DNA from 2 places in the Thermicanus aegyptius DSM 12793 genome. Region 2 is predicted to be linked to the other one. Evidence: riboswitches for the same ligand, from Rfam matches in the RefSeq annotation. Region 2 holds a riboswitch; the other holds the start of a gene.
The links. Region 2 has a riboswitch for S-adenosylmethionine ahead of THEAE_RS0110085 (MetQ/NlpA family ABC transporter substrate-binding protein). Riboswitches for the same ligand answer to the same signal wherever they lie in the genome.

Region 1: linked by a shared signal. The riboswitch ahead of metK (methionine adenosyltransferase) and the one ahead of THEAE_RS0110085 (MetQ/NlpA family ABC transporter substrate-binding protein) in region 2 are both predicted to bind S-adenosylmethionine.

The regions. Positions count from the first base shown of each region.
Region 1 is NZ_KI783301.1:3,290,094-3,301,986, reverse strand. Features, by position in the region: gene THEAE_RS0117575 (S-layer homology domain-containing protein) at 1-2,582, shown strand, start outside; gene THEAE_RS0117570 (S8 family peptidase) at 2,651-5,488, shown strand; gene THEAE_RS0117565 (hypothetical protein) at 5,595-6,188, shown strand; SAM riboswitch class I at 6,270-6,377, shown strand; gene metK (methionine adenosyltransferase) at 6,523-7,734, shown strand; gene THEAE_RS0117555 (sensor histidine kinase) at 7,882-9,054, shown strand; gene THEAE_RS0117550 (response regulator transcription factor) at 9,186-9,902, shown strand; gene THEAE_RS0117545 (hypothetical protein) at 9,956-10,354, shown strand; gene THEAE_RS22280 (GGDEF domain-containing protein) at 10,426-11,893, shown strand, end outside.
Region 2 is NZ_KI783301.1:1,897,317-1,909,209, reverse strand. Features, by position in the region: gene nadE (NAD(+) synthase) at 1-181, shown strand, start outside; gene THEAE_RS0110125 (CdaR family transcriptional regulator) at 629-1,765, shown strand; gene THEAE_RS0110120 (GntP family permease) at 1,878-3,143, shown strand; gene THEAE_RS0110115 (glycerate kinase) at 3,168-4,310, shown strand; gene THEAE_RS20645 (N-acetylmuramoyl-L-alanine amidase) at 4,626-5,996, opposite strand; gene THEAE_RS0110105 (hypothetical protein) at 6,600-6,878, shown strand; gene THEAE_RS0110100 (YebC/PmpR family DNA-binding transcriptional regulator) at 7,201-7,953, shown strand; gene THEAE_RS0110095 (methionine ABC transporter permease) at 7,950-8,624, opposite strand; gene THEAE_RS0110090 (methionine ABC transporter ATP-binding protein) at 8,596-9,636, opposite strand; gene THEAE_RS0110085 (MetQ/NlpA family ABC transporter substrate-binding protein) at 9,678-10,487, opposite strand; SAM riboswitch class I at 10,630-10,746, opposite strand; gene THEAE_RS0110075 (anti-sigma factor) at 10,824-11,648, opposite strand; gene THEAE_RS0110070 (RNA polymerase sigma factor) at 11,632-11,893, opposite strand, start outside.

The sequences.
Region 1 (11,893 bases), 1.4 Mb from region 2:
TCCTTCTCGTGTTGATGGTGATGGCAAGCGGAATTCCCATGTCCGTATCGGCGGAAGGGGGGCCCTTCCGGGATGTGAAGAGCGGAGACTGGTTTCAAAAAGATGTGCTCATGATGAATGCGCTGGGAGTAATCCAAGGGTATCCGGATGGTTCCTATCAACCGTCCAGAGGCGTGACCAAGGCGGAGGCGTTGGTGATGCTCCTTCGTTACATGGGCCTTACGGAAGAGGTGGAGAGATTACCGGATGCGGATCTTTATCTCTACCTCCCCGGGCTTGGCCTGGAAAAGAGCGGAGTGGCCGATTGGGCCGCCAAGGCCCTCGCGTTCGGAAAGAAGATGGGCTGGCTCAACGTGGATCAAGGCGCTTTTGATTGGCAGGGGAGTGCGGACCGGGCCTGGATCTCGGAGCTTTTGATCCGGGCGATTCAGAAGCTGGGCGATGCCGCCGATATGGCGACGAATGCGACGGGATTTACCGATGACCGGACGATCTCCAATGCGGCCAGGGGGTTCGTCAATGCGGCGGTGAAAAACGGTCTGATGAAAGGGTACCCCGCCGATAACACCTTCCGCCCGAACGGGACGGTTACCCGGGCGGAGATGGCGACCCTCCTCCCCCGCCTCGACCCTTACATCACTCCTATGACCCAAAAGGTGGAGGGCGTTGTTTTGAAGGTTTCCGGTGACCGGTTTACCCTCATCGACCGCACAGGAAAACAGGCCGATTATCTGATCGACGAGAAAACCCTGTTCCTCGCCGGTGGAGAGAGCAAACCCCTCTCTTCCCTGAAGAGCCGGGATCAGGTCTCTGTGGCGGTAAAGGGGGATAAGGCCCTCTTTCTGGAGTTGGTCGCGGAAAACGTATCCCTGTACCAGGAGGCAAAGGGGACCGTGACAAAGGTCCTACCGGAGCAACACCTGTTGGTTCTCGCAAATGAAGGCGGCGGATTTCAAACCTTGCCGTATGATGATCAGACGGAAGTCTGGCAAGGAAACGGGTGGCAAAAAGGAGTGGATCTATCCGTCTTCCTTAATGTAAAGGTGGTCATTACGTACACCCCCGCCCCACAGGGGAAGATTCTCCAAATAAAACCTGAGGATTCCGCTTCCGGGAATCTGTTTCAGGGAGAGGTCGTCAATGTAGATGCCGATAAGAAGTTGTTAATCCTGAAGGATCCGTTGGGGAATTTCATGACCTTTATCTATTCCGACGCGACGGTGGTGAAGATGGAGGGGCGAAGGTTCCCCACAGTGGAAGATCTGCGGCCGGGAGACCGGGTAGAGGTGGATCGGAATGTGAGTCCTCTCCAGGAAATCCGCGTTTTAAGCTATGTGGATAGTACGGAAGTGACAGGCGAAGTCGTGGCCATACTTTATGAAAAAGGACTGATCACCCTGCAAGTGGGCGGTGAAGTGATGGGATACTTCCTGGCGGAAGATGTGCAGATCCTCCTGAGCGGGGAGACAAATCCTACCCTGGATGATGTGAAGGAAGGGGATCAGGTAAAACTGACGATTGAAAAAGGGTATGTGAAGAAACTGGAGATTACAGGACGCACCTCCCCCGCTGCCGTGAGCGGGAAATTGGTCAGTATGGATCGGACCCAAGGAATCCTTACGGTGGAGGATGAGAAAGGGGAGCTTAAAGCCTATCGCATTGACCCGAACTATACGGTTCTTCTCGACGGGGAGAAGGTGAGCGAGAGCAGGTTGACGGTAGGTACACCGGTCCAGTTGGAGTTTCGCAGAAATCTCGTCTCCGTCATCTCCCTCGATTTGATCCGGGAAGGGACGTTCCTCTCCTATGACTCTACAAATCGGGAGATGCTCGTCCGGGAGGGAAGCGGAGAGCGGCGCTATTCGCTGTCCGGAAGCTTCACCCTTTACTCCTTCTCCAACTCCTCCTTAACGGTGAGCCAGTTGGCAAAGGATACGGAATTGAAGCTCCTTCTGAACAGCGACGGTTCCATCTCCTCGATCAGAGTGAAGGAGACGGGAATCTATACATTGGTAGACCGAACCCTCTCCACAAACCGCTTAAAATTAAAGGATGAGAACGGAAATATCGATTATACAAACTACACGGGCCAGACTCTTCTTCTTAATCCCGACGGGACGGCGGGGAAATGGGAGGATCTTAAAGTGGGCGATCGCCTCTCCCTCTCCTTCATCGGGAAAGATCTGATCCGAGTGGAACGGGAAGAGAGGTTATACGGACAGGTGAAGAGCGTGAATGCCACGGCCGGTACCCTCGTCGTGGATCAGGCGGGGACGGAGCGGACCTTCAAACCGGCTTCCCTCTCTTCCCTGATCACCGGCGATTATGTTCAGGTGGTGCAAGTAGGCTCCCAGGCGACCGTTACAAAGGCGACGGTGAACCGTGCGCTGGTCGATTATGTGGACGAACCGGATCTTAAGATTTATGTCAAAGAAGGAACCACCTATAAATGGATCTCATTCGATAAGGATGCGGTGGTGAAGAGAAAAGGCTATTGGGTAACGTTCTCCAGCTTGATGAAAAATGACGAGATTTTCTATTACACCATCGATGGAAAAGTGATCGCCATTGAAGTAAAATAAGAAGAGTAAAAAGATAGAAAGCGGCACCCTGGGACAGGGTGCATTTTTCCTTTGAGGTGGGGGGAGATATGAGCCGTACAGTGAAGAGGGGGCTTTCGCTAAGCCTGATCGTCCTATTGCTGCTCCTTACCGGAGGCGGGGTTTATGCCTTATCGGAGGGGAATACCCCCATGGAGAACGTCGGCCGCAGCGGGCAAGCTTCTCTAGAGGAGAAGCCGATCCAACCCCCGGTAAACGCCATTCCAGGCGAGTGGATCGTAAAATGGAGAGGCCAGGCGAAAGAGTCCCCTTACTATGAAATCCTAGACCTGCAGGAAAAATTCCGGACGGGGAAGGTGCGCTTTTATCCGAAGTATCAAAAGATGGCGGAGGAGATTCTGGGCAAGGATCCCGATATTCTCTATTTCCAGCCGAACACCCGGGTGAAGGTGGAAGCCCTCTTTAATGATCCGGGATTAGGGAATCAGAGTTACTTGCGGCAAACGAAATTAGATCAAGCGATGGCGGAGGTGAGCCCCAATCCCAATCTGACGGTGGCCATCATCGATACAGGGGTTGATTTTACCCATCCGGATTTGAAGGGGAACCTGCTCCCCGGCTTCAACCTTTTGGAGAAGGGAGCTTCCCCGGCCGATGATAACGGCCACGGCACGCAGCTCGCCGGGGTGATCGGGGCTACGCGGGATAATAAAATCGGCATCGCCGGAATCCTCTCCGGCGTCAGAATCCTTCCGATCAAGGCGTTGGATAATCTGGGAAGCGGCGATGCCTATACCGTAGCCGCCGGAATCCGGCAAGCGGTGGATCAAGGGGCGAAGATCATTATGCTCTCATTAAGTGACCCCAGTTATTCCAGGGATATGGAAGATGCGGTGCGCTATGCGGAGGGCAAAGGCGTTCTACTCGTGGCCGCCGCCGGGAATAACGGCGAGCGGGTCAGTTACCCGGCGGCTTATCCGACCGTTTTAGCGGTCGGATCCGTGGGCGGCAACAATCAGGTCTCTTCTTTTTCCAACCGGGGGCCGGAGCTGGATGTGGTAGCTCCGGGAGAGAAAATCTATACCACGTTTCTCGGCGGCGATTATGGAACGGCCACCGGAACTTCTTTGGCGGTGCCTCAAGTGGCAGGGTTAGCCGGACTTATTATGAGTAAATATCCCGATTATACCCCTGCCCAGGTCCGGGATCTGATCCGACATAGCGCCCTCGATGTAAATGCAAAAGGTTGGGATCAGGAGACAGGTTACGGGCTGATTGACGGGATGAAGAGTCTCACCAATAGCTGGCAGGCCGATTACTGGGAGCCGAATGACCAGAGCGGGGCGGCGAAACGCATCTCGATCAATAAGGAAATCTCGGCCAATCTTTCTTCTGCCACAGATGTGGATTGGTTTGTGTTACAAACGCCGTACAAGGGGAAGTATACCTTCACGTACCGCGGTACGGGAAAGGAAGATGTGGCGGTACGTCTCTCTTTCTATCAGGGAGGATCAAAGCTGGTGAAGAGGGTGGATTGGATGGGGAGCGGCAGCGTAGAGGTACCGGTGGTGAAGGAAGCCTTGTATGTGAAGGTGGAGGCCCTCTCTCCGGTTACTTCCCCCTTTCCTTATATCCTGGAGAACCGCTTCCACATTTATGGGGATGATTTTGAACCCAACAACACCAGAGAAACGGCTAAGGAGATTAATCTTGCGGCCGGCAAGTTGACGGGCACCATCTCCTTCGCCGGGGATGTGGACTGGTATCGCTTAACGCTTCCCTATGATGGGAAGATCACGATTCAGGTGAATGCGGACACGGTTCAGTTAGACCCGGTGCTTAGGGTGATCCCACCGGGGGGGGATGAGCGGAAGGTAGACAATGGCTCCATCACCAGTCCCCAACCGGAGGAGATCTCTCTTAACGTCAAAAAAGGAACTCTCCTCATCGGAGTGGAGAACTTTTACGGCCAGGCGGTCAATGCGGAATATCTCCTTACTTGGTCTTATACGCCGCTTCTTAAAGATACCTTCGAACCGAATAACAGTCCGCTCTATGCGAAGGGAATTTCCCTTGGTGTGCCGGTCTATGGTCACATCGGATCGTTAGCCGATTACGATTGGTTCAAATTTTCCATTACCCAGGCCGGTTTCTACCGCGTGGATGGTTCCAACTTTCCAAAGGGGTCTCAGGGGCAGGTCATCCTGTATAACGGCAACTTAAAAGAAATCGGTCGAAAGAAAATGGATGAGAACAGCACCACCTTTTCCATGAGCAACTGGTTAGAAAAAGGGACCTATTATTTCCGCATCGACGCAGCGAAAAGCTTCACCAACCAGCTTTACCGCCTCGTGCTCTGGAAGGTGGAATCGGCCTTCCGGGATATCGGCAACCATTGGGCCTTTGATTCCATCAACACCTTGGCAAAAGAAGGGCTTATTACAGGATACTCCGACCTCACTTTTCGCCCCAACCAACCCATCACCCGGGCGGAGTTTCTCACCCTCCTTTCCCGGGTGATCGACCTGCCGCCAGGGTCCCGCTCGGTCCGCTCTCCATTTAGGGATGTATCCACCGGTTTTTGGGCCTATCCTGTCATCATAAGCGCCTATCAGAAGGGATTGATCGGTGGATACGCCGATGGGAGCTTTCGTCCCAATGCTCCCTTAACCCGGGCGGAGATGTCTGCGATGGTGGCCCGGGGGCTTAAGATAAAACCGGCGAAGGGAAGCGATAAGATGGATGTAAATCCCTATCTGGCCGTTTACCTGTTTAAGGATATCCCTCTTCAGTATTGGGCAAATGAAGAGATTAGTTTCCTCATTCAACTTCGGGTGGTGGAGGGCTATGAAAATGGAGTCTTTAAACCGGAGAAATTGACCACCCGGGCCGAGATGGCCACGTTGGTCGAAAGGATCTGGTTTTGATCGCTCGCTAAGCGCAACTTTTTTCCCTTGATCGAGGTATATTATAGTAGAGGTTGGAGCTTCAGACCGAACGATGGCGAATGAAAGGGAATAAGGGGATATGGCGTTGAAACGACTGGGGAGATATGACGTGATAGAAAGGGGTAGAAACGTGCGGGAGAGAAAGAAGAGAAGTTTCACGGGACGGAAAATCGGTTGGATGATCTTGGTGCTCATATTCCTTGTCACCACCGCTTATGCCGACAGTGGGGGCGTGCCCGGCTCTGCCGATGACCCCATCGTGACGAAGAGCTATGTCGATGAACAGATCAATGCGGCCAAGGAAAGCTTGAAACAGGAATTGGGAGCAGGAGGGGGCGGTACAAATCCTCCCGCAGGCGGTATCAACGGCGGGACAGGCCCCTCCATGCTCACCGTGGAGAAGTTGGTGAAGGGGCAAAAGATCATCGCCATGGAGGGGACGGAGCTAATTGTCCGTAGCGGAACGGCAAAGGTGATCGCCGGAGAGAAAGGAGACGGCATCCCGGATGTAACGGAGGGGAAAGACGTAAAAGGAGGGGCGGTCGTTCCATTGAACCATCTCCTTTTAGTTCCCCGTAGCGACGGCCGGGGACTTTCCATCGAGAATTCGGGAAGCGACGGGTACAGCTACGTCATGATCCGTGGAACCTACTCTGTCACCCCTCCCCCCGCCCAATAAGAACCTTTTGGACATTGTACGTGACAATCTAACATCTTGACAGTGATTTCAATCTGTAATAAACTTATCTTTGCACGGTTACTCTTATCCTGAGTAGGTGGAGGGACAGGCCCGATGAAACCCGGCAACCGTCATCATCCCTGGTGAAATGGTGCTAACCTGGGCTCCGGAAGGAGCTGGAGATAAGAGAGGGTAAAGGAGGAGCGCCTTTTCCTCTAGAGGGAGGAGCAGGCGAATTTTTTTTATGAGTGAGGAAAGTTTAAAGATCAGATAAATGCGGCCCTGGACAGGAACGAGTACCGGCGAATATAGATATGAAAAAGGAGGAATTCATATGGCTCTAAAGAAAGGACGCCATCTCTTTACATCTGAATCGGTGACGGAGGGGCACCCGGATAAGATCTGCGATCAAATCTCCGATGCGGTCCTCGATGCGATCCTTGCCCAGGATCCCAATGCCCGGGTGGCCTGCGAAACCTCCGTCACAACCGGACTCGTTCTCGTCACTGGGGAGATTACTACGGTAAGCTATGTCGATATTCCAAAACTGGTTCGGGATACCGTCCGGGAAATCGGTTATACCCGAGCGAAATATGGATTTGATGCGGACACGTGTGCGGTTCTCACATCGATCAATGAACAATCTCCCGATATTGCCCAGGGGGTCAACCAGGCGTTGGAAGCCCGGGAGGGAAGAATGTCCGATCAGGAGATCGAGGCGATTGGGGCGGGGGATCAGGGTCTTATGTTCGGCTTTGCCGTCAAGGAAACCCCCGAGCTTATGCCGCTTCCAATCTCCCTGGCTCACCAACTCGCGCGGAGATTATCGGAACTGCGTAAGAGTGGAACCCTCCAATATCTCCGTCCCGACGGGAAGACCCAGGTGACGGTGGAGTATGAGGGGGATACGCCGGTCCGCGTCGATACGATTGTCGTATCTACCCAGCACGATCCTGAGGTGAGTCAGGAAGAAATTCGCCGGGATTTGATGGATCATTTGATTCGCCCCGTCGTACCGGCGCACTATTTGGATGAGGAGACTAAGTATTTCATCAACCCAACCGGTCGTTTTGTCATTGGCGGCCCCCAGGGGGACGCGGGCCTTACCGGGAGGAAGATTATCGTCGACACCTATGGCGGCTATGCGCGCCACGGAGGCGGCGCCTTCTCCGGAAAGGATCCGACCAAGGTGGACCGTTCCGGAGCATATGCCGCCCGCTATGTGGCGAAGAATATTGTGGCTGCGGGCTTGGCTGACAAATGCGAAGTACAGCTGGCTTATGCGATTGGAGTGGCCCAGCCGGTCTCCATCAGCATCGATACCTTTGGAACCGGGAGAATCGGGGAAGAGGAACTGGTCAAATTGGTTCGGAAGCATTTTGATCTCCGCCCAGCCGGCATGATAAAAATGCTGGACCTGCGACGCCCCATTTATAAGCAGACGGCGGCCTATGGTCATTTCGGACGTCCCGATCTGGATCTCCCCTGGGAGCGTACCGATAAGGCGGACTTGTTGCAACAGGATGCCTCCATGTTGGCGAAATAGACGAGATATAGAAAATCGAACGGAGAGATAATCCCTTGCGCTTTTGCAAAGGGATTTTTTTTTCCCCATCCGCTTCTACGATTTTAAAAGCCAAATTCGTAAGAATATGATAAGATGAAAGCAAGCCGTACAGAAAGAGGAATCAAGATGGAACGGGAAGAAGAGCATCAGGTAAGTTTCGAAAGCGCAGCCTTGGATCGGGTCATCCTTCACGCCATCGAAACCATGGAGAAGAGTAAAGAGCAGATTTTTGAGATTGCGGAGAATGCACGGCTGGAGGGTGGGAATCTGAAAAAGGAACTGGACCAGGTACAGGCCGAAGTAGAGAGAATCATCCACCACTATGACCAGCTGGAAGCGAAGTATAAAAAGATGCGCCTTCGGCTCATGGAGGTAAGCCATAATTTCAAACGGTATAATGAACAAGATATACGGGAGGCTTATGAACAGGCGAACCAATGTCAAATTGATCTGAAGCTTGCATCCGAGCGGGAAAAGTACCTGAGGAAACGGAGGGATGAACTGGAGCGACGCCTGAAAACCGTGGAGCGTACCATCGAAAAGGCGGATAACCTGCTGTCTCAGGTAAGCGTGGTATTGGGCTACTTGCAGGGAGATATCGCCCGGATGACGGAAGCGCTGGAACATGCGAAGAACGGCCATATTTTTGGGCTTAAAATCATCGAAGCCCAGGAAGAAGAGCGAAAGCGGGTAGCCCGGGAGATGCATGACGGTCCGGCCCAGTCGATTGCCAATCTGGTTCTGAGGACAGAGATCGTGGAGAAAGTGCTGAACCAGAACGAAGCGGAAACGGCACGAAAAGAGCTGCAGGTTTTAAAGAAGATGGCTCGGGACAGTCTCTCCGACGTGCGAAAGATCATTTATGACCTTCGCCCCATGGCCCTTGATGATTTGGGGCTTATTCCCACTCTTCGAAAATTTGTAGATGCCTATATTGATCGATATCACCTATATATCGATTTTAAGGTGGTGGGTATGGAAGAACGCCTCCCATCTACGACGGAAGTGGCCATATTTCGTCTGGTACAGGAGAGCCTCAACAATATCATAAAGCATGCGGAGGCCACCATGGTTCAGGTCCTCCTGGAATTTAAGCCTCTGAAGCTCACCATACGCATCAAAGATAACGGGAAAGGAATGCCTGCGGAAGCCCTAAAGAAGGAGAATTCCTTCGGTTTAATCGGCATGAAGGAAAGGGTAAAATTATTGCAAGGAGAAATGGAGATTCGGAGCAAACCGGGGCGGGGAACAGAGATCCTCATTCAAGTTCCCATCTTGTCCTCTCCCCCTCCTTCATGATTGACCCGTTCAGGAGGCTCTCTCATACTACAATTTTTTCACGTCTTTCTCTGGAAAAAAAGGAGAAGAGCCATTACACTTAGAGAAGAGGACGATGAGATGAGAGAGATGATAAGGAGGGGGAAATTCTCATGGCTAGAAAGCGGATACGGATTCTTCTTGCAGACGATCATGCCCTTTTTCGGGATGGATTAAAGCGGATCATCGAAATGGAACCGGACATGGAGGTGATCGGAGAGTTGAGCGATGGTTCCGAATTGGTGGACCACGTACGGAAGTCCTCTCCGGATGTGATTCTGATGGATATTAACATGCCGGTCTTAAATGGAGTGGAGGCAACCCGGGAAGTGACCCGGGAGATCCAGGGCGTTAAGGTGATTATTCTCTCGATCCATGACGATGAACAATATGTGTATCGTGCGCTGCAGAATGGCGCCTCCGGCTATTTGTTAAAAGAGATGGATGCGGAGGCCCTCATCGAAGCAATACGGGCTGTGGCGAGCGGCGATTGTTACATACATCCCAAGGTGACGGGAATGCTCATCAAAGAATATCGCCGTCTTTATGAAGATGCGGTAAATGAGCTGCATCCACGCATGCCGATGCAGGATAAAAAAACATGGGATCGCCTGACCGATCGGGAAAAAGACGTCCTGCGCCTGCTGGCGGCAGGAAAAAGCAATTTAGCCATCTCGGAGACCTTGGGCATCAGCGATAAGACGGTGAAGAACCACGTCTCCAGCATTTTGCTGAAGATGGGGGCCGTAGACAGGACGCAGGCCGTTGTGGAAGCCCTGAAGAAAGGTTGGATTGAACTCTCGTATGTGAAGGAAGGGCATAAGGACTAGGCACCGGGATAAGCCCGCCTGCATAGGATGGTGGTAAAAAGGCGGGTGGTTCGATGGAGGTTATGATTCTTATAGGCCTTGCGACCTATGGATTCATCTCCCTTCTTCTTTTCCTTATGGAAATCCTCTCCTGGTGGTATCGCCCCAATCCCTCCCCCATACGCTTTATCCTTCTTCTCAAAGATTCGGAACAGAAAGTGGAGCATGTGGTTCGTTCGCTCACCTGGATGTCCTGGCTCAAAGGGATTCCCGTTCAGTTCATCGCCATCGATTTCGGTTCCCGGGACGACACCCTTTCCATCCTGAAACGGCTTTCCCGGGGGAAATGGGGGTTTGAAATCTCTCTTCACCCTGGTGGGGAGGAGGAAAAGCCCCATTCCTTTCTGGAAGGGTCGGGACCTCTTCCCATTCTCATTGATTTGCGCAATGCGGCCAACCGTTCAGCTTGTTAACAGGCTGAACTTTTTTTATTCTTTTTAGTATGTTTTTTGTATAATAGAACTAACGGGAAGGAGGGAAGGACATGGAGGGAAAGAGAGGGAAATGGTTAACCCTTTTTACCTTGCTTACGGCTGGTACCCTTGGATTTCTCTTTTGGACGGACTTTCCGGAAATGTCCGGAAAAGAGGCGTTTGCCCTGATGGGGTATTCGATTCTTTTATTTCTGATGATGAAGTACGAATTTTTTATCGATAAGATCCCCATCTCATTAGCCCTGATTCTCGTGATTCCCATCTTTCTTCATTACGGGCCGTTCGTAGCGGCGACGATCTATGGGGCTGTAGGACTTCTCATCCTCCTTGCCCTGGGCAATCCATTCATCCGTTCCCTTTATTTCGCCAACATGTATGTTTGGTCTACCTTAACGGCCGCAGGCTTCTATTCCTTGATCGGAGGGAGGCTTCATCCCTGGCCTGTAGGCCCTTGGGATATTATATGGTTCTTGTCTTTTAGTGGGGTCCTTTTCCTGACTCAGATTTTTCTACTCCGTTTTTATTATCGGTTTATCCGTCAATCTTCCATGGACTTAAGGAAACCGATCCGTTGGATTCTCCTTGCATACCTGATCGCTGTTCCTTTTGGCTGGTTAAATTATCTCATTTTTAGGGAATTAAATCTGCAGGGGCTTCTGGTTCTCGCCATCCCCGTCATGGGCGTTGCCCTTCTTTTTCGCCTCTATTATGAGAAGAGCATCACGGTGGAGCGATTAAAAAGGCTGTACAACCTCTCTGTCGCGTTAAATTCTAAGCTGGATCTCCAACAATCCCTTTCTGCCGTTCAGCAGGGATTTCGCTATTTGTTCCATTATGATCTTTTTTCCATCTTTCTGAGGGAAAATGAGAAGGAGTTTCGCCCTGCGATCACCGATGGAGAGGGGAGGGAAAAGGTAACCGGATTAATCCGATCCCCCTTTTTCCTGGAGGAATCAGGCATCCTGCCGGAGCTTACGCATCGAAAGGAACCGTTTTTTATCGACTGTGAAAGGAGAGAGGGACTTCTAGGTTCCCTTAAAGGATGCGGCACATTGGCCGTAACCCCCTTGCGGTACGATGCTCGTCTCATCGGTTTTCTCCTCATAGGAAGCTGGCGGGAAAAGGCGTATTCCCGTGCCGATCTCACGTTGTTTCAGATTTTGGCCAATCAGGCCGCCATTGCCATCGCCAACGCCCAAACCTTTTTTTACACCGAACGGCGCAGTGTTACCGATGAACTCACCGGCTTATACAACTTCCGCTTTTTTTCCCAGGCGATCGAGGAGCAGGTGGAGGAGGCAAAAAGGAACCATCGACCCCTAAGTTTGCTGATCATCGACATTGACCATTTCAAGCAGATTAACGATACCTTCGGACATTTGTCGGGAAACCGGGCTTTAATCGGATTGGCGGAACAGCTTAAGGCTTCGGTGCGGAAGGAGGATATCGTCGCCCGTTACGGGGGGGAGGAGTTTACGATACTCCTGCCGGGAACCTCTTCCAAAGAGGCGGTGGAGA
Region 2 (11,893 bases):
CAAAAAACCCCCCACCGCCGACCTGTGGGCGGATCAGACCGATGAAGGGGAGATGGGCTTTACGTATGAAGATTTAGACCGCTACATCATCACCGGCGAGGCGGATCCCAGGGTGAAGGAGAGGATTGATACCCTGCACCGCATTTCGGAACATAAACGAAGCTTGATGCCGGGGATTTAAATCCAGGCATAGAGGCTCCAAAAGAGAGGGTTTCCTGCCGTGCGGAGAGCCGGGGGAAATCTTCTCTTTGTTTTTTCTTCCACATCCGGTGTGAACAACCATTCCCCCTCTCCCCTTTATGGGCTCATTCCTTCGCTGCTCCTCCATGCACTCATCCATAACGGATCCATTATCTCAACAGGCTCCCCGATTAAATTTGGCGTTTTATCCCTTCTTTTTGGTTGAATCGACTTTTGACATAGGAGTTCATGAACTTGTGAATAAAGTACCGGAAAAAGTGATTTTACGAGGTGATATAGCTTGCTTTTTACAACTCAATTTATGTTCAAATTGGTTTTTTGAATTCCGTATTGCGGTGATAGCATCAGTGCGATGTTTGCGTTATCTTACACGATAATAAAAACAACAATGTCAGAGATGATGTGTAAAATGTAATTGCGAGTATTTATGAATTTTGTGAGGAAGAAGGGAGAAGTGTTGTATCCATTTACGAAAGAGTTAGCGCAAGAAATCGTCGAACGGACCATGAAGATTTTAGGAAGAAACATTAATGTGATGGATCGGGAAGGAGTTATTATTGGCTCCGGCGATAAAGAGAGAATCGGTGATGTTCATGAAGGGGCATTGCTAGTACTAAAGGAAAATAAGACTGTTGAAATTGACGAACGGTCCGTATGGCGGCTAAACGGAGTCAAAATGGGGATTAATTTGCCAATTCATTTTCTAGGGGAAACGGTAGGAGTAATTGGCATTACTGGGCATCCTGACGACATTCGGGAGTATGCGCACTTAGTGAAAATGGCGGCTGAACTTGTGTTGCAGCAATCATTTTTTTTAGAACAAGGACAGTGGAAGCAGCGCCTCACGGAAGAGCTGATCAACCAGCTCATTTTTGATGACCATATTGAAGAGGAGCGTTTTCTCAAACGGGCAAAGACGCTCGGCATCGACTTATCTCTTCCACGGTTTATGGTGGTAATCGAAACTCCCGAACAGCAAATACGTTTTTTTCGAGTGCTTACGTACGAATTAGAGCAGGAAGATGTGGCTGCATTTACATACGCTTCCGAAATCGCCGTGTTGAAATGGGCGCCTCACAAGGAAAAAAGCATTGGAGACGTAATCCATGCGGCGGAAAGATGGGCTCGAAAGATGCCTGGAGGAAAAATTGGTATTGGTCCTTACGGTGCCAATATTGGCGAATTCAGATATTCATACACATTGGCAAAGCAAGCGGTGAAGATAGGAAGGAAAATCTACCCCAATGAACGTGTCTATTATTATGAAAACATTGCCTTGGAAATGGTTTTGTCACATATCGGGGAGCTACCGTTGGCAAAACAATTTTTTTCATTTTACGAAGAACTTCTTTGTCAAGATGAAACAGGGGAACTACAAGAAACGCTCAGTACGTATATCGAGGAAAAAGGAGAATTGAACAAGACGGCGAACAAATTATTCATTCACCGCAATACGCTGCGCTATCGTTTAGAAAAGATTCGCCGCATTACAGGAAAAGACCCTTATAACGCAAAAGATTTATTGCAGCTTTATGCAGCTTTGATCATCTATCGTTTGCGTTGATTGTTCATTTGCACAATGGCAGGAAAGCTAGGCAATCGGAAATTTTAAATTCTACCACAATGAAACGGAACCTGGCAGCGCTTACAATAAAGTGCATAAAGGAGGGCTGATTATGGATATTCAAGTAAGCGCGTTAGGGGCAACCATAGCACTAGTTGTTGCCATTGTGCTGATTTTGCGGAAAGTTTCCCCTGCTTACGGAATGATTGCAGGAGCTTTCATTGGTGGAATTGTTGGCGGAGTGAACGTGGCAGATACGGTTACGCTTATGATGGATGGAGCGAAAGGCATGATTCCTGCCGTGTTGCGTATTTTGGCGGCGGGGGTATTAGCGGGAGTATTAATTGAATCAGGGGCAGCGTCATCGATTGCCGAAACAATCGTTCAAAAACTTGGGGAAACGCGTGCTTTGCTCGCGCTTGCGGTGGCGACACTGCTGCTGACGGCAGTCGGCGTATTTATTGATGTTGCGGTCATTACTGTTGCTCCGATTGGGTTGGCGATCGCAAGCCGCGCCAACTTATCGAAAACGGCGATTTTGCTGGCGATGATAGGCGGCGGGAAGGCGGGAAACATTATGTCGCCGAATCCGAATGCCATCGCCGCAGCGGATGCGTTTCATGTTCCGCTGACGTCATTAATGGCTGCTGGTATCATCCCGGCGGCATTTGGCCTGATCGTTACATACGTGATCGCAAAAAAACTCGTGCGGAAAGGAACACTTGTTTATGGTGTACAGGAAAGAGAAAGCGGCGGGGAGGGGCCTTCGATATTAACGGCTATCGTTGGTCCGCTCGTTGCGATAGTGTTGCTTGCGTTACGACCGTTGTTTAATCTTGCGATTGATCCAATAATTGCCCTTCCAGTCGGCGGCATTGTTGGCGCGATCGTAATGCAAAAAAGGAAGAAGTTGAATGATTACGCGATATCTGGACTATCGAAAATGTCCGGCGTCGCGATTATGTTAGTCGGAACAGGGACATTAGCGGGCATTGTGGCCAATTCTTCTCTCAAAGATACGATCATTAGCGGTTTGGATCATTTCGGGTTGCCGGCGTTCGTTTTGGCGCCGATCTCGGGAATTTTGATGTCTGGTGCGACGGCTTCAACGACGGCGGGAACGGCCGTTGCCAGCAATGTGTTTGGTGAAACGATTATGAGTTTGGGGATTTCCGCATTAGCCGGAGCCGCGATGGTTCATTCCGGCGCGACCGTGCTGGATCATTTGCCGCATGGAAGCTTCTTCCACGCTACTGCCGGTAGTGTCCATATGGAGATCAAGGAACGGCTTAAGCTAATTCCATATGAGTCGCTCATTGGATTGATGATGGCTGTCATGTCGACGCTTATTTTTGGGGTCTTTCGTTTGTTTTCATGATCGCAATGGGGGATGGTGAATGAGATGAAAGTCATTATCGCGCCTGATTCGTTTAAAGAAAGTTTGTCGGCGCTTGCGGTCGCGAATGCGATCGAAAAAGGGTTTCGCGATATATTTCCCGAAGCGGAATATGTGAAAATACCGATGGCGGACGGCGGGGAAGGAACCGTTCAATCTTTAGTCGACGCGACAAATGGGAGAATTGTGACCACGGAAGTGACAGGACCGCTCGGGGACCGTGTCCAAGCTTTTTTCGGCATGCTTGGTGACGGGAAAACGGCAGTCATTGAAATGGCTGCTGCCTCTGGGTTGCACCTCGTTCCCCGAGAAAAGCGAAATCCGCTTGTGACGACAACGAGAGGAACAGGGGAATTGATTCTCGCCGCGCTAAACGAAGGGGCCGAGCGCATTATTATCGGTATCGGAGGAAGCGCGACGAATGACGGTGGAGCCGGCATGATTCAGGCGCTGGGCGGCCGCCTTTTAGACCGGTATGGAAAGGAGATCGGTCCTGGAGGAGGATGTTTGTCCGAATTGGCCGACATGGACTTGTCAGGGCTCGATGCGCGGCTAAACCGCGTAAAAATTGAGGTTGCGTGCGATGTTGATAATCCGTTGACAGGTGCAAACGGCGCCTCAGCAATTTTTGGCCCGCAAAAAGGCGCGACGCAGGAGATGGTTGAAACGCTAGATCGAAATTTACAACACTATGCCGATGTCATTGAACGGGTGCTTGGAAAGCAAGTGAAAGATATTCCCGGTGCCGGTGCGGCCGGAGGACTCGGCGCCGGATTGCTAACCTTTTCACAGGCGGAGCTGAAGCGAGGTGTTGAGATTGTATTGGAAACGGTACATTTTTCAGAGAGAATTCAAGGTGCGTCGCTGGTGATTACGGGAGAAGGACGCATAGATGGACAAACGATATTCGGGAAAACGCCGATCGGCGTAGCAAAAGCAGCAAAGCGGTACCAAATTCCGGTCATTTCGCTTGCCGGCTCCTTGTCCGACGACAGTGAACTCGTGCTGAGCCACGGAATTGATGCTCTTTATAGTGTCGTGCCGGGAGTGATTCCGCTGGAAAAAGCGCTAGAAAACGCTGCGGATTATGTTGCTCAGACCGCTCGAAATATTGCGGTTACTTGCAAAATCGGCAGAAATATGGGGTAAAAAGTTGGACCCGAAATGAAAATCATCGGAACGATCGATTCCCCTTGATGTGACCAAACATTCTTACTTTGCGCCGAACGTAGATGGCGGCTTTTTCTTCCCCTGCAAGGACTGTGTTCGCCTTTTCTTTCATTTCTTCAAAAATCGTGTTCCGATTCAAATTGGGTGAGTTCATATGGATGTATTTGGAGGGGGGCCAAAAAGTAAGCTGACTACTTTTTGGACAGCCCCTTTATTTTTATTATGTTTGTCTGTTCGTGAATTTCGCGAACAACGTGGTCAAGCTAGTAAATGGATCGTTCAACCATCATCGGCTTAGGATTGATTTTCCTGCAAAATACGATAAAGAATCGTTGCGGCTTCAGCCCTCGTGACAGGTCGGCCGAACCCGAAGAATCCCGGCCTCATCCCCTCCACGATCCCGGCTTCATATAAAGATTGAATGGCTTCCAGGGCCCAACTGGAGGAAGGAATGTCTTGAAAAGCTAAAGCGCTGATCGTAACGGTAGAGGCAGAGCTTTTATCCGGAGCGGGTTGTGAGGTGGAGAGATTTTTTTGATAGACATCGTCGGAAACGGACGGTGCCGTCTCGGCGGGAGGCGTCTTCGAGGGATCATTTCCCTCTTTTCCGGCGACGAAATAGCGATAGATGATGGCGGACATCTCTTCCCGGGTCACCGGATCATTGGGATGAAATCCTCCATCCGGATACCCTTGGATGACGCCCTTTTCGCTGGCTTTCATGATCGCATCATAGCCCCAAAAATCGGGAGTCACATCAGGAAAGGAGAAGATAGGATTTACACTGGCGAGACCATCAAAACCTGTGGCCCGATCCAGGAGAGCAACCAGTTCCGCACGGGTAAGCTGTTGATCAGGGTGAAATTTCCCGTCCCGGTACCCCTGCACGATCCCTTCCAACGATAGGGCGGAGATCTCCTCTTTCGCCCAGTGATTTACGATATCCACATAACGGTAGGGGCGATAAGCAATAATTCCATCCCGGATGGCTTCCGCCATTCTTTGCCTAAACCCTGGGTCCGCCAAATTTTGCGCATCTTCCCAGTTGGATAGGAAGGCCGTTTCCACCAGGATGCTGGGGACGGTTCCCATGCGAACAACATAAACGTTGCGGGGAATGATCCCCATATTCTTGGTGCCCACCTCTGAGGTGACCGATTGGAGTACGAGCTGGGCCAGCCTTTTGCTCTCCGGAGCCCACTGAATCATTTCGGCTGAGGGTTTGTAAACGGAGCTGTAGTTGGCCGGATCAAAATAGAGGACCATGGTGCCTTGGACATTGTTGCCGTACGGATAAAAATTGGCATGAATGGAGATGAAGAGATCGGCGTTCTCCCGCTTGGCCACATCGACACGGGCTTGAAGATCCAAGTCCTGATCCGTGGAGCGGGAATAATCGACCAGTAACCGATCGTCCTCCCGGGTCATCACCACACGATATCCCTGGGCGATGAGAAGATCCCGCAGGCGGTAGGAGATGTCCAGATTTACATCTTTTTCCCGCAAGCCGTTTACACCGATGGCTCCCGGATCCTTTCCGCCATGGCCCGGATCGATCACCACCTTGATCGGGACGGGTGTCGCCTTTTCCGCCGCGGCGTATGTTCCTGAACCGAAGAGCGACACGATGAGACACATAAGTAGAATAAACTTTTTCTTTGTCACAAAAACTCCCCTCCCACATAATTGAGACGAAATATGGAAAGGGAAGTTGCGGTTGATCTACGTTTTAAGGTTATTCTAATCTTTATGTAAAATGTTTGTGGGCAAAATCCCAAAAAATATAGAAAGAGGACCGGTCAAACTCAATATTTGCTCGATCAGTATCTATCCATCGAAGGGAACAAAACATAAGCCCTAACCTTTAGATTCTCCCTTCCGACTCGCGGCCGAAGGAACCTCATGCAGTGTGTCGGGAATGATAAACTGGTTGAAAAAACCATAACTGAGCTCGTTAAAAAGCACACGGCTGCCAGGAGCTATAGCCATGAACAGCAATTATGAATACAGCTACCCTCATTCCGATGTTCTTATCAACTAGCTGGGCATCAGGGATGCTGAAAAGCTCCAGATAGCCGAAAGAGAAATAACTTCCTTGAGAATTGCCAATGCCAAAGTAAATGTATAATCGAAAAACCGGATTAAAAATATAAAAATGTGATAAGATGAGCATTAAGGAAAATGAAAATTCTTCATTCTCTAAACGGAATAGTGAAAAGCGGAGGATAAAGCAGAGGATATAAATCAAGACCTAGCGGGGTGAAGTGTATGGAGGGAGAGAAAGCGCTCAAGATGGTAACGGGGCTCTTGGAATTGATCCTTGCGGTTCCCGTGTTGGGCATTGCGATCATTTACGGTTTTTTGTTTCTGCCTGCGGTGGTAATGTTTGTATTGCATCTTGTAACGTTGGTCATCACGATTAATAACAAGAATGACTACTACGGATCAATCGTGGGATTAATCGCTGTTTTTTTATCTTGGATTCCTTTCATCGGATGGTTGTTCCATCTTTTGGCAGGAATTCTGATTCTGGTCACTCTCCCGTGATATGTGGCCGGCCCTTATTCTTAAACGACGACACTCCAAGCGGAAGAGTATATTTTTGTTTCAAACGGAAAATTACAGGTGGAATTACAAAAGGGGAATAAGGTTGTTATTTTCTAATCATTGATTCTCGAAATGTTAGAGTAAAATGTTCGTGGGCAGAGGGAATGAGAAAATGAATAAAAAATAATTCCCGGATATAGAAAAGGGCCCTTCTCCTTGGTAGAGTATTAAAAGCGGGTCTTTGACGCTCTTTTTTCTTTTTGCTAAACTAAAGGATGGCACACCGTAAAGCTTCCGATTGGTTAGAAGGGAGAGGACTCCATTGTCAGGACATTCAAAATGGAAAAATATACAACATCGCAAGGGGCGCCAGGATGCCGCCAAGGCAAATGCGTTCACCAAAATATCCAGAGAGATCTACATGGCCGCCCGAAACGGCGGGGGCGATCCCAATACCAACTTCCGCCTTAAAGTAGCCATACAGAAGGCAAAAGAGGTAAATATGCCGAACGATAACATAGAGCGGACGATCAAGAAAGCGACCGGGGAGATCGAAGGGGTCACCTATGAGGAGATTACCTATGAAGGATATGCCCCGGGCGGCGTGGCCGTCATGGTCGACACCCTGACGGACAACCGGAACCGAACCGCCGCGGAGATGCGGCATATCTTTTCCCGCCACGGCGGGAATCTAGGAGAGAGCGGATGCGTTTCTTTCCTCTTTCAAAGGAAAGGACAGATCCTGATCGATCGCGAAGAAGAAGAGGTGGATGAGGAAGCGGTCATGCTGGCCGCCATTGACGCGGGAGCGGAGGATGTCGAGGTAGAGGAAGACGAGATTACCGTTTATACGGAACCGGACCTATTGGAAAAAGTTCGGGAGGGATTGGAGAACGCCGGGATCCCCATCTCCTCCGCCGAAGTAACGATGGTTCCCACCACCACGGTGAAGGTGGCGGGGGAAGAGGCCGAGAAGGTTTTGAAACTGATCGACCGCTTGGAAGAATCGGATGATGTCCAGAACGTCTACGCCAATTTTGAGATCGATGACGAAGAGATGGAGAGGTTAAATTAATCCTTCTTCAGGCGGGCGGAGAGGAGGTTTCCCAGCGATTGCAGTCCCTGGACGATCAGGATGAGGAGGAGAACCGTTCCATACATCACCTGAGGTTCATAGCGCTGAAATCCGAAGCGATACGCGAGATCCCCCAATCCACCGCCTCCCACAAGTCCCGCCATCGCCGTGGCACCGATCAAGGTGATGGTGGCGATCGTAAGGCCTAATATGATGGAGGGGCGTGCCTCTCGGACCATCACATGCCAGATGATGGAACGCGTGGGAATCCCCATCGCCTCATACGCCTCGATAACCCCACGGTCCACCTCCAGGAGGGAGGTTTCCATCAGGCGGGCGATGTAGGGAGCGGTATAAACCACCAGAGGGACGATCACTCCCTGAACCCCGATCGTCGTCCCGACGACCCATTTCGTAAAGGGGAGGATGAAGAAGAGCAGGATGATAAAAGGCAAAGAACGGATCACGTTGATGAGCGCGTTTAGGGACTGATACAACACGGGATTGGCGTAGGTTCTCCTAGGCCGGGTCAACACCAGGAGAATGCCCAACGGTAATCCCAACAGGATGGAGATCAGGAGAGAGATACTTACCATCTGAAACGTTTGGATCGTCGCTTCCCAGATCGATCCCCCCCAATCCTCAAGAAATTGCCTCAAGCTTTCGAACATGGGCTCTTCCCTCCTCGATCTCTACGCCGCTTTCCTTTAAGAAGCGAAAGGCGTTCCGGATTTCTTCTTCTTCTCCTTCAAAATGGACCAGCAGTTTTCCGAACGGAAAGTCCTTTAGTGTGGTGACGTGGCCTGCCAAGATGTTGGGATAGACGGCAAATTGCTTGCTCACCTTGGCGAGGGCCGGTTCCCCCGAAGTTCCCCCTACGAAGGAGAGGGTAGCCAGGATCCCATAGGATGAAAATTGCTCAAGAATCTGGGGCGAGGGGTTAACCTGGAAGAGACTCTCCACAAATTTGCGTGTCGTCTTTTCCTTAGGACGCGTGAAAAGCTCCACCACGCTTCCCTCCTCGATGATCTTCCCCGCCTCCAGCACCGCCACCCGGTCGCACACCTTTTGGACCACATGCATCTCGTGGGTGATCAGGAGGATGGTGATTCCGAAGTTTCGGTTGATCTCCAAGAGAAGATCCAGAATGGCCTCGGTGGTCTCCGGATCTAGGGCGCTGGTGGCTTCATCGCTTAAGAGAACTTCGGGTTCAAAGGAGAGGGCCCGGGCGATGGCGACCCTCTGCTTCTGCCCGCCGGAAAGCTGTGCCGGATAAGCTTTTTTCTTCTCCGCCAAGCCCACCACGGAAAGGTAACGGTCCACCCGGGCTCTTACTTCCTCCTGGGGGAGGCCGGCCAATCTCAACGGGATCGCCAGATTTTCCTCCACCGTCGCCGTTTTCAGGAGGTTAAATCCCTGAAAGATCATGCCGATCTTTCGACGAGCTTTCAACAATTCATGCGGGGGAAGGGAGGTAAGCTCAACCCCGTTTACATAAACCTTGCCCGCTGTAGGCTTCTCCAGGAGATTGACGGTGCGGATCAGCGTGCTCTTTCCGGCTCCGCTGTAACCGATCACCCCGAAAATCTCTCCCTTTTTCACATGGAGAGATACATCCTTTAATGCCTCCACATTCCCATTCTTGCTCACATAGCTTTTGGAGAGATTCTCCAATCGGATCATACACTTCACCCCTTTCAGGCATTCTCCTCTCATCTGCTCGTTTACCACGCAGGGACGACCGACCCCTGGAACTTCTCCTCGATAAACTTCTTCACCTCATCGGAATGGTACGCTTTAATCAATTTCTGAAGCACCGGATCATCCTTGTTCTCCGTGCGAACCACGATCACGTTTACCCAGGGAGAATCCTTCGGTTCGAGCACGATGGCATCCCGGCTGGGAAGGTACCCATGTTCGATGGCAAAATTGGTATTGATCGCCGCCGCATCCAGCTCGTCCAACTGGCGGGGAATCTGGGAAGCTTCCAATTCGACGAATTGGTAGTTATGGGGATTCTCCTGGATATCTTTCACCGTCGCTTTCACCCCGACCCCATCCTTCAGCTTAATGAGACCCGCCTGCTGGAAGAGGATGAGGGCCCGTGCCCCATTGGTCGGATCGTTGGGGAGGCCAATCTTTCCGCCGTCGGGGATCTCCTTCACATCCTTCACCTTTTTGGAATAGATGCCCATCGGGAAATTGACGGTGGGAGCAATATCGGTGAGATCAAGATTCCGGTCTTTTTTCATCTGCTCCAAGAAGGGCTTGTGTTGGTAAATATTCACATCCAATTCCCCTTCGGCCAGGGCCACATTGGGCATCACATATTCGTTAAATACCTTCAAGGTAATATTCAGCCCATCCTTCGCCGCAACTTCCTTTACCTTTTCCATAATCTGCTCATGGGGGCCGGCCGTTACCCCTACCAATAACTTGTCGGGGCTTAACGCCTTTCCGGAGGTTTGGCTTCCGCATCCTGCGAGGATCGCCAGGATGGAGGTAAGAAGGATCACAATGAGGCCTTTTTTCATGCAATATTCCACTCCTTTTCTTCTCTTTTTCTGAATGAGCGAAGCGTTCCATCCATCATCCCGCCGGTGCTCCTTTCTTGGAGAGAAGGCGACAAAAGAAAACCCCCTCGGAGAAAGAGGGGGAACGATTCACGCCGGTCCCTTCTTATCTCTCAAGACAGGTCTTTCCGCCTTGCAGGAATTGGCACCTTTTCTTGGCTTCGCCAAGAACGGTTGCCGGGTTTCATCGGGCCAGTCCCTCCACCACTCTGGATAAGAAAGTGCTATTCAGATGATGAGAAGAGTATATAGAGATCTTGTCGATTTGTCAATACAGCAAAATTTTGCAAAATCGGATTAGCGGAAATGGACCACATACTGGTCCGGACCGGTTGGGATGAGGCTCCCGCCTTTCGGTTCCAAAGAGATCGTCATGCCCTCTCCATGTTGAGAAGCCTCTCCCTGGTAATAGAGATGAGCCCCCCGTTTTTCGATCTGTAAGAGGCCCAGATTGGAAGCGTTTCTCTTCTCCCTCATCCAGACTTGGTAATCCTTTTCCGCGAGAGGGAGGACTTCCTCCATGATGAGGAGCACCTCTTGAGAATTGCTGTTGATCCATACATAACCATGCACCTGTTCATCCTGGAGGGAGATGACGTCATAGCGGACCGTCAGGGGATCAAAGATAAAAGGATAATCGGCAGTAAAGGGTGCTTCTTCCTTTCCAAGGGAGGATACCGTTGTATACGGCGAATTGCCGCCGCCCTGTGGGACGGTCGAGACGTAAGGCGGCTCCTTCAGGGTGATCGGGGTGAAGGACGGGCGGTTTTGCCAGAGCAAGAGGCTCCCGGAGGCAAGGAAGAAGAGGAGAAAGGAAAAGAGAACCGCACGTTTATGCCTCAAGGGAAAGGAGAAAAAGCGGGTGACCCATCTCCTGCCGTTCCGAAATATCCCCTTTCGCAGAAGAAAGGAGAAGATGAGCCTCCGTTTCAGGCGGCGCGGAGGTCTTTGGGCGGCCGGAAGGGCGTAGAGGAGAGTTCGCCATCCTTCCACCTGCCGGCGGCATTGAAGGCAGCGGGTGAGATGCTGTTCGACCCGAATCCTCCCTTTCTGGGGAAGCTTGCCTACCACATAATCGACCATCTCTTCCTGCTGTAGGCAGGTGTTACCGTTTCGGTTCACCGCTCGTCACCTCCAGCCAGCCTACCTGGCTCAGCTGCTTCCGGACATTTTTTAGCCCGTAACGGAGCAGCGATTTAATCGTGCCCAGAGGTCGTCCCAACTCCTCGGCCAATTCCTGGTGTGTCTTCGATCCAAAATAGAAACGCTCGATCGCCTGCCGCTGCAAATCCGGCAACCTGTGGATGGCTTCTTCCGCCATTTCCTGTTCCAGACGGCGGATCGCCTTCTCCTCGGTTCGTTCCGCC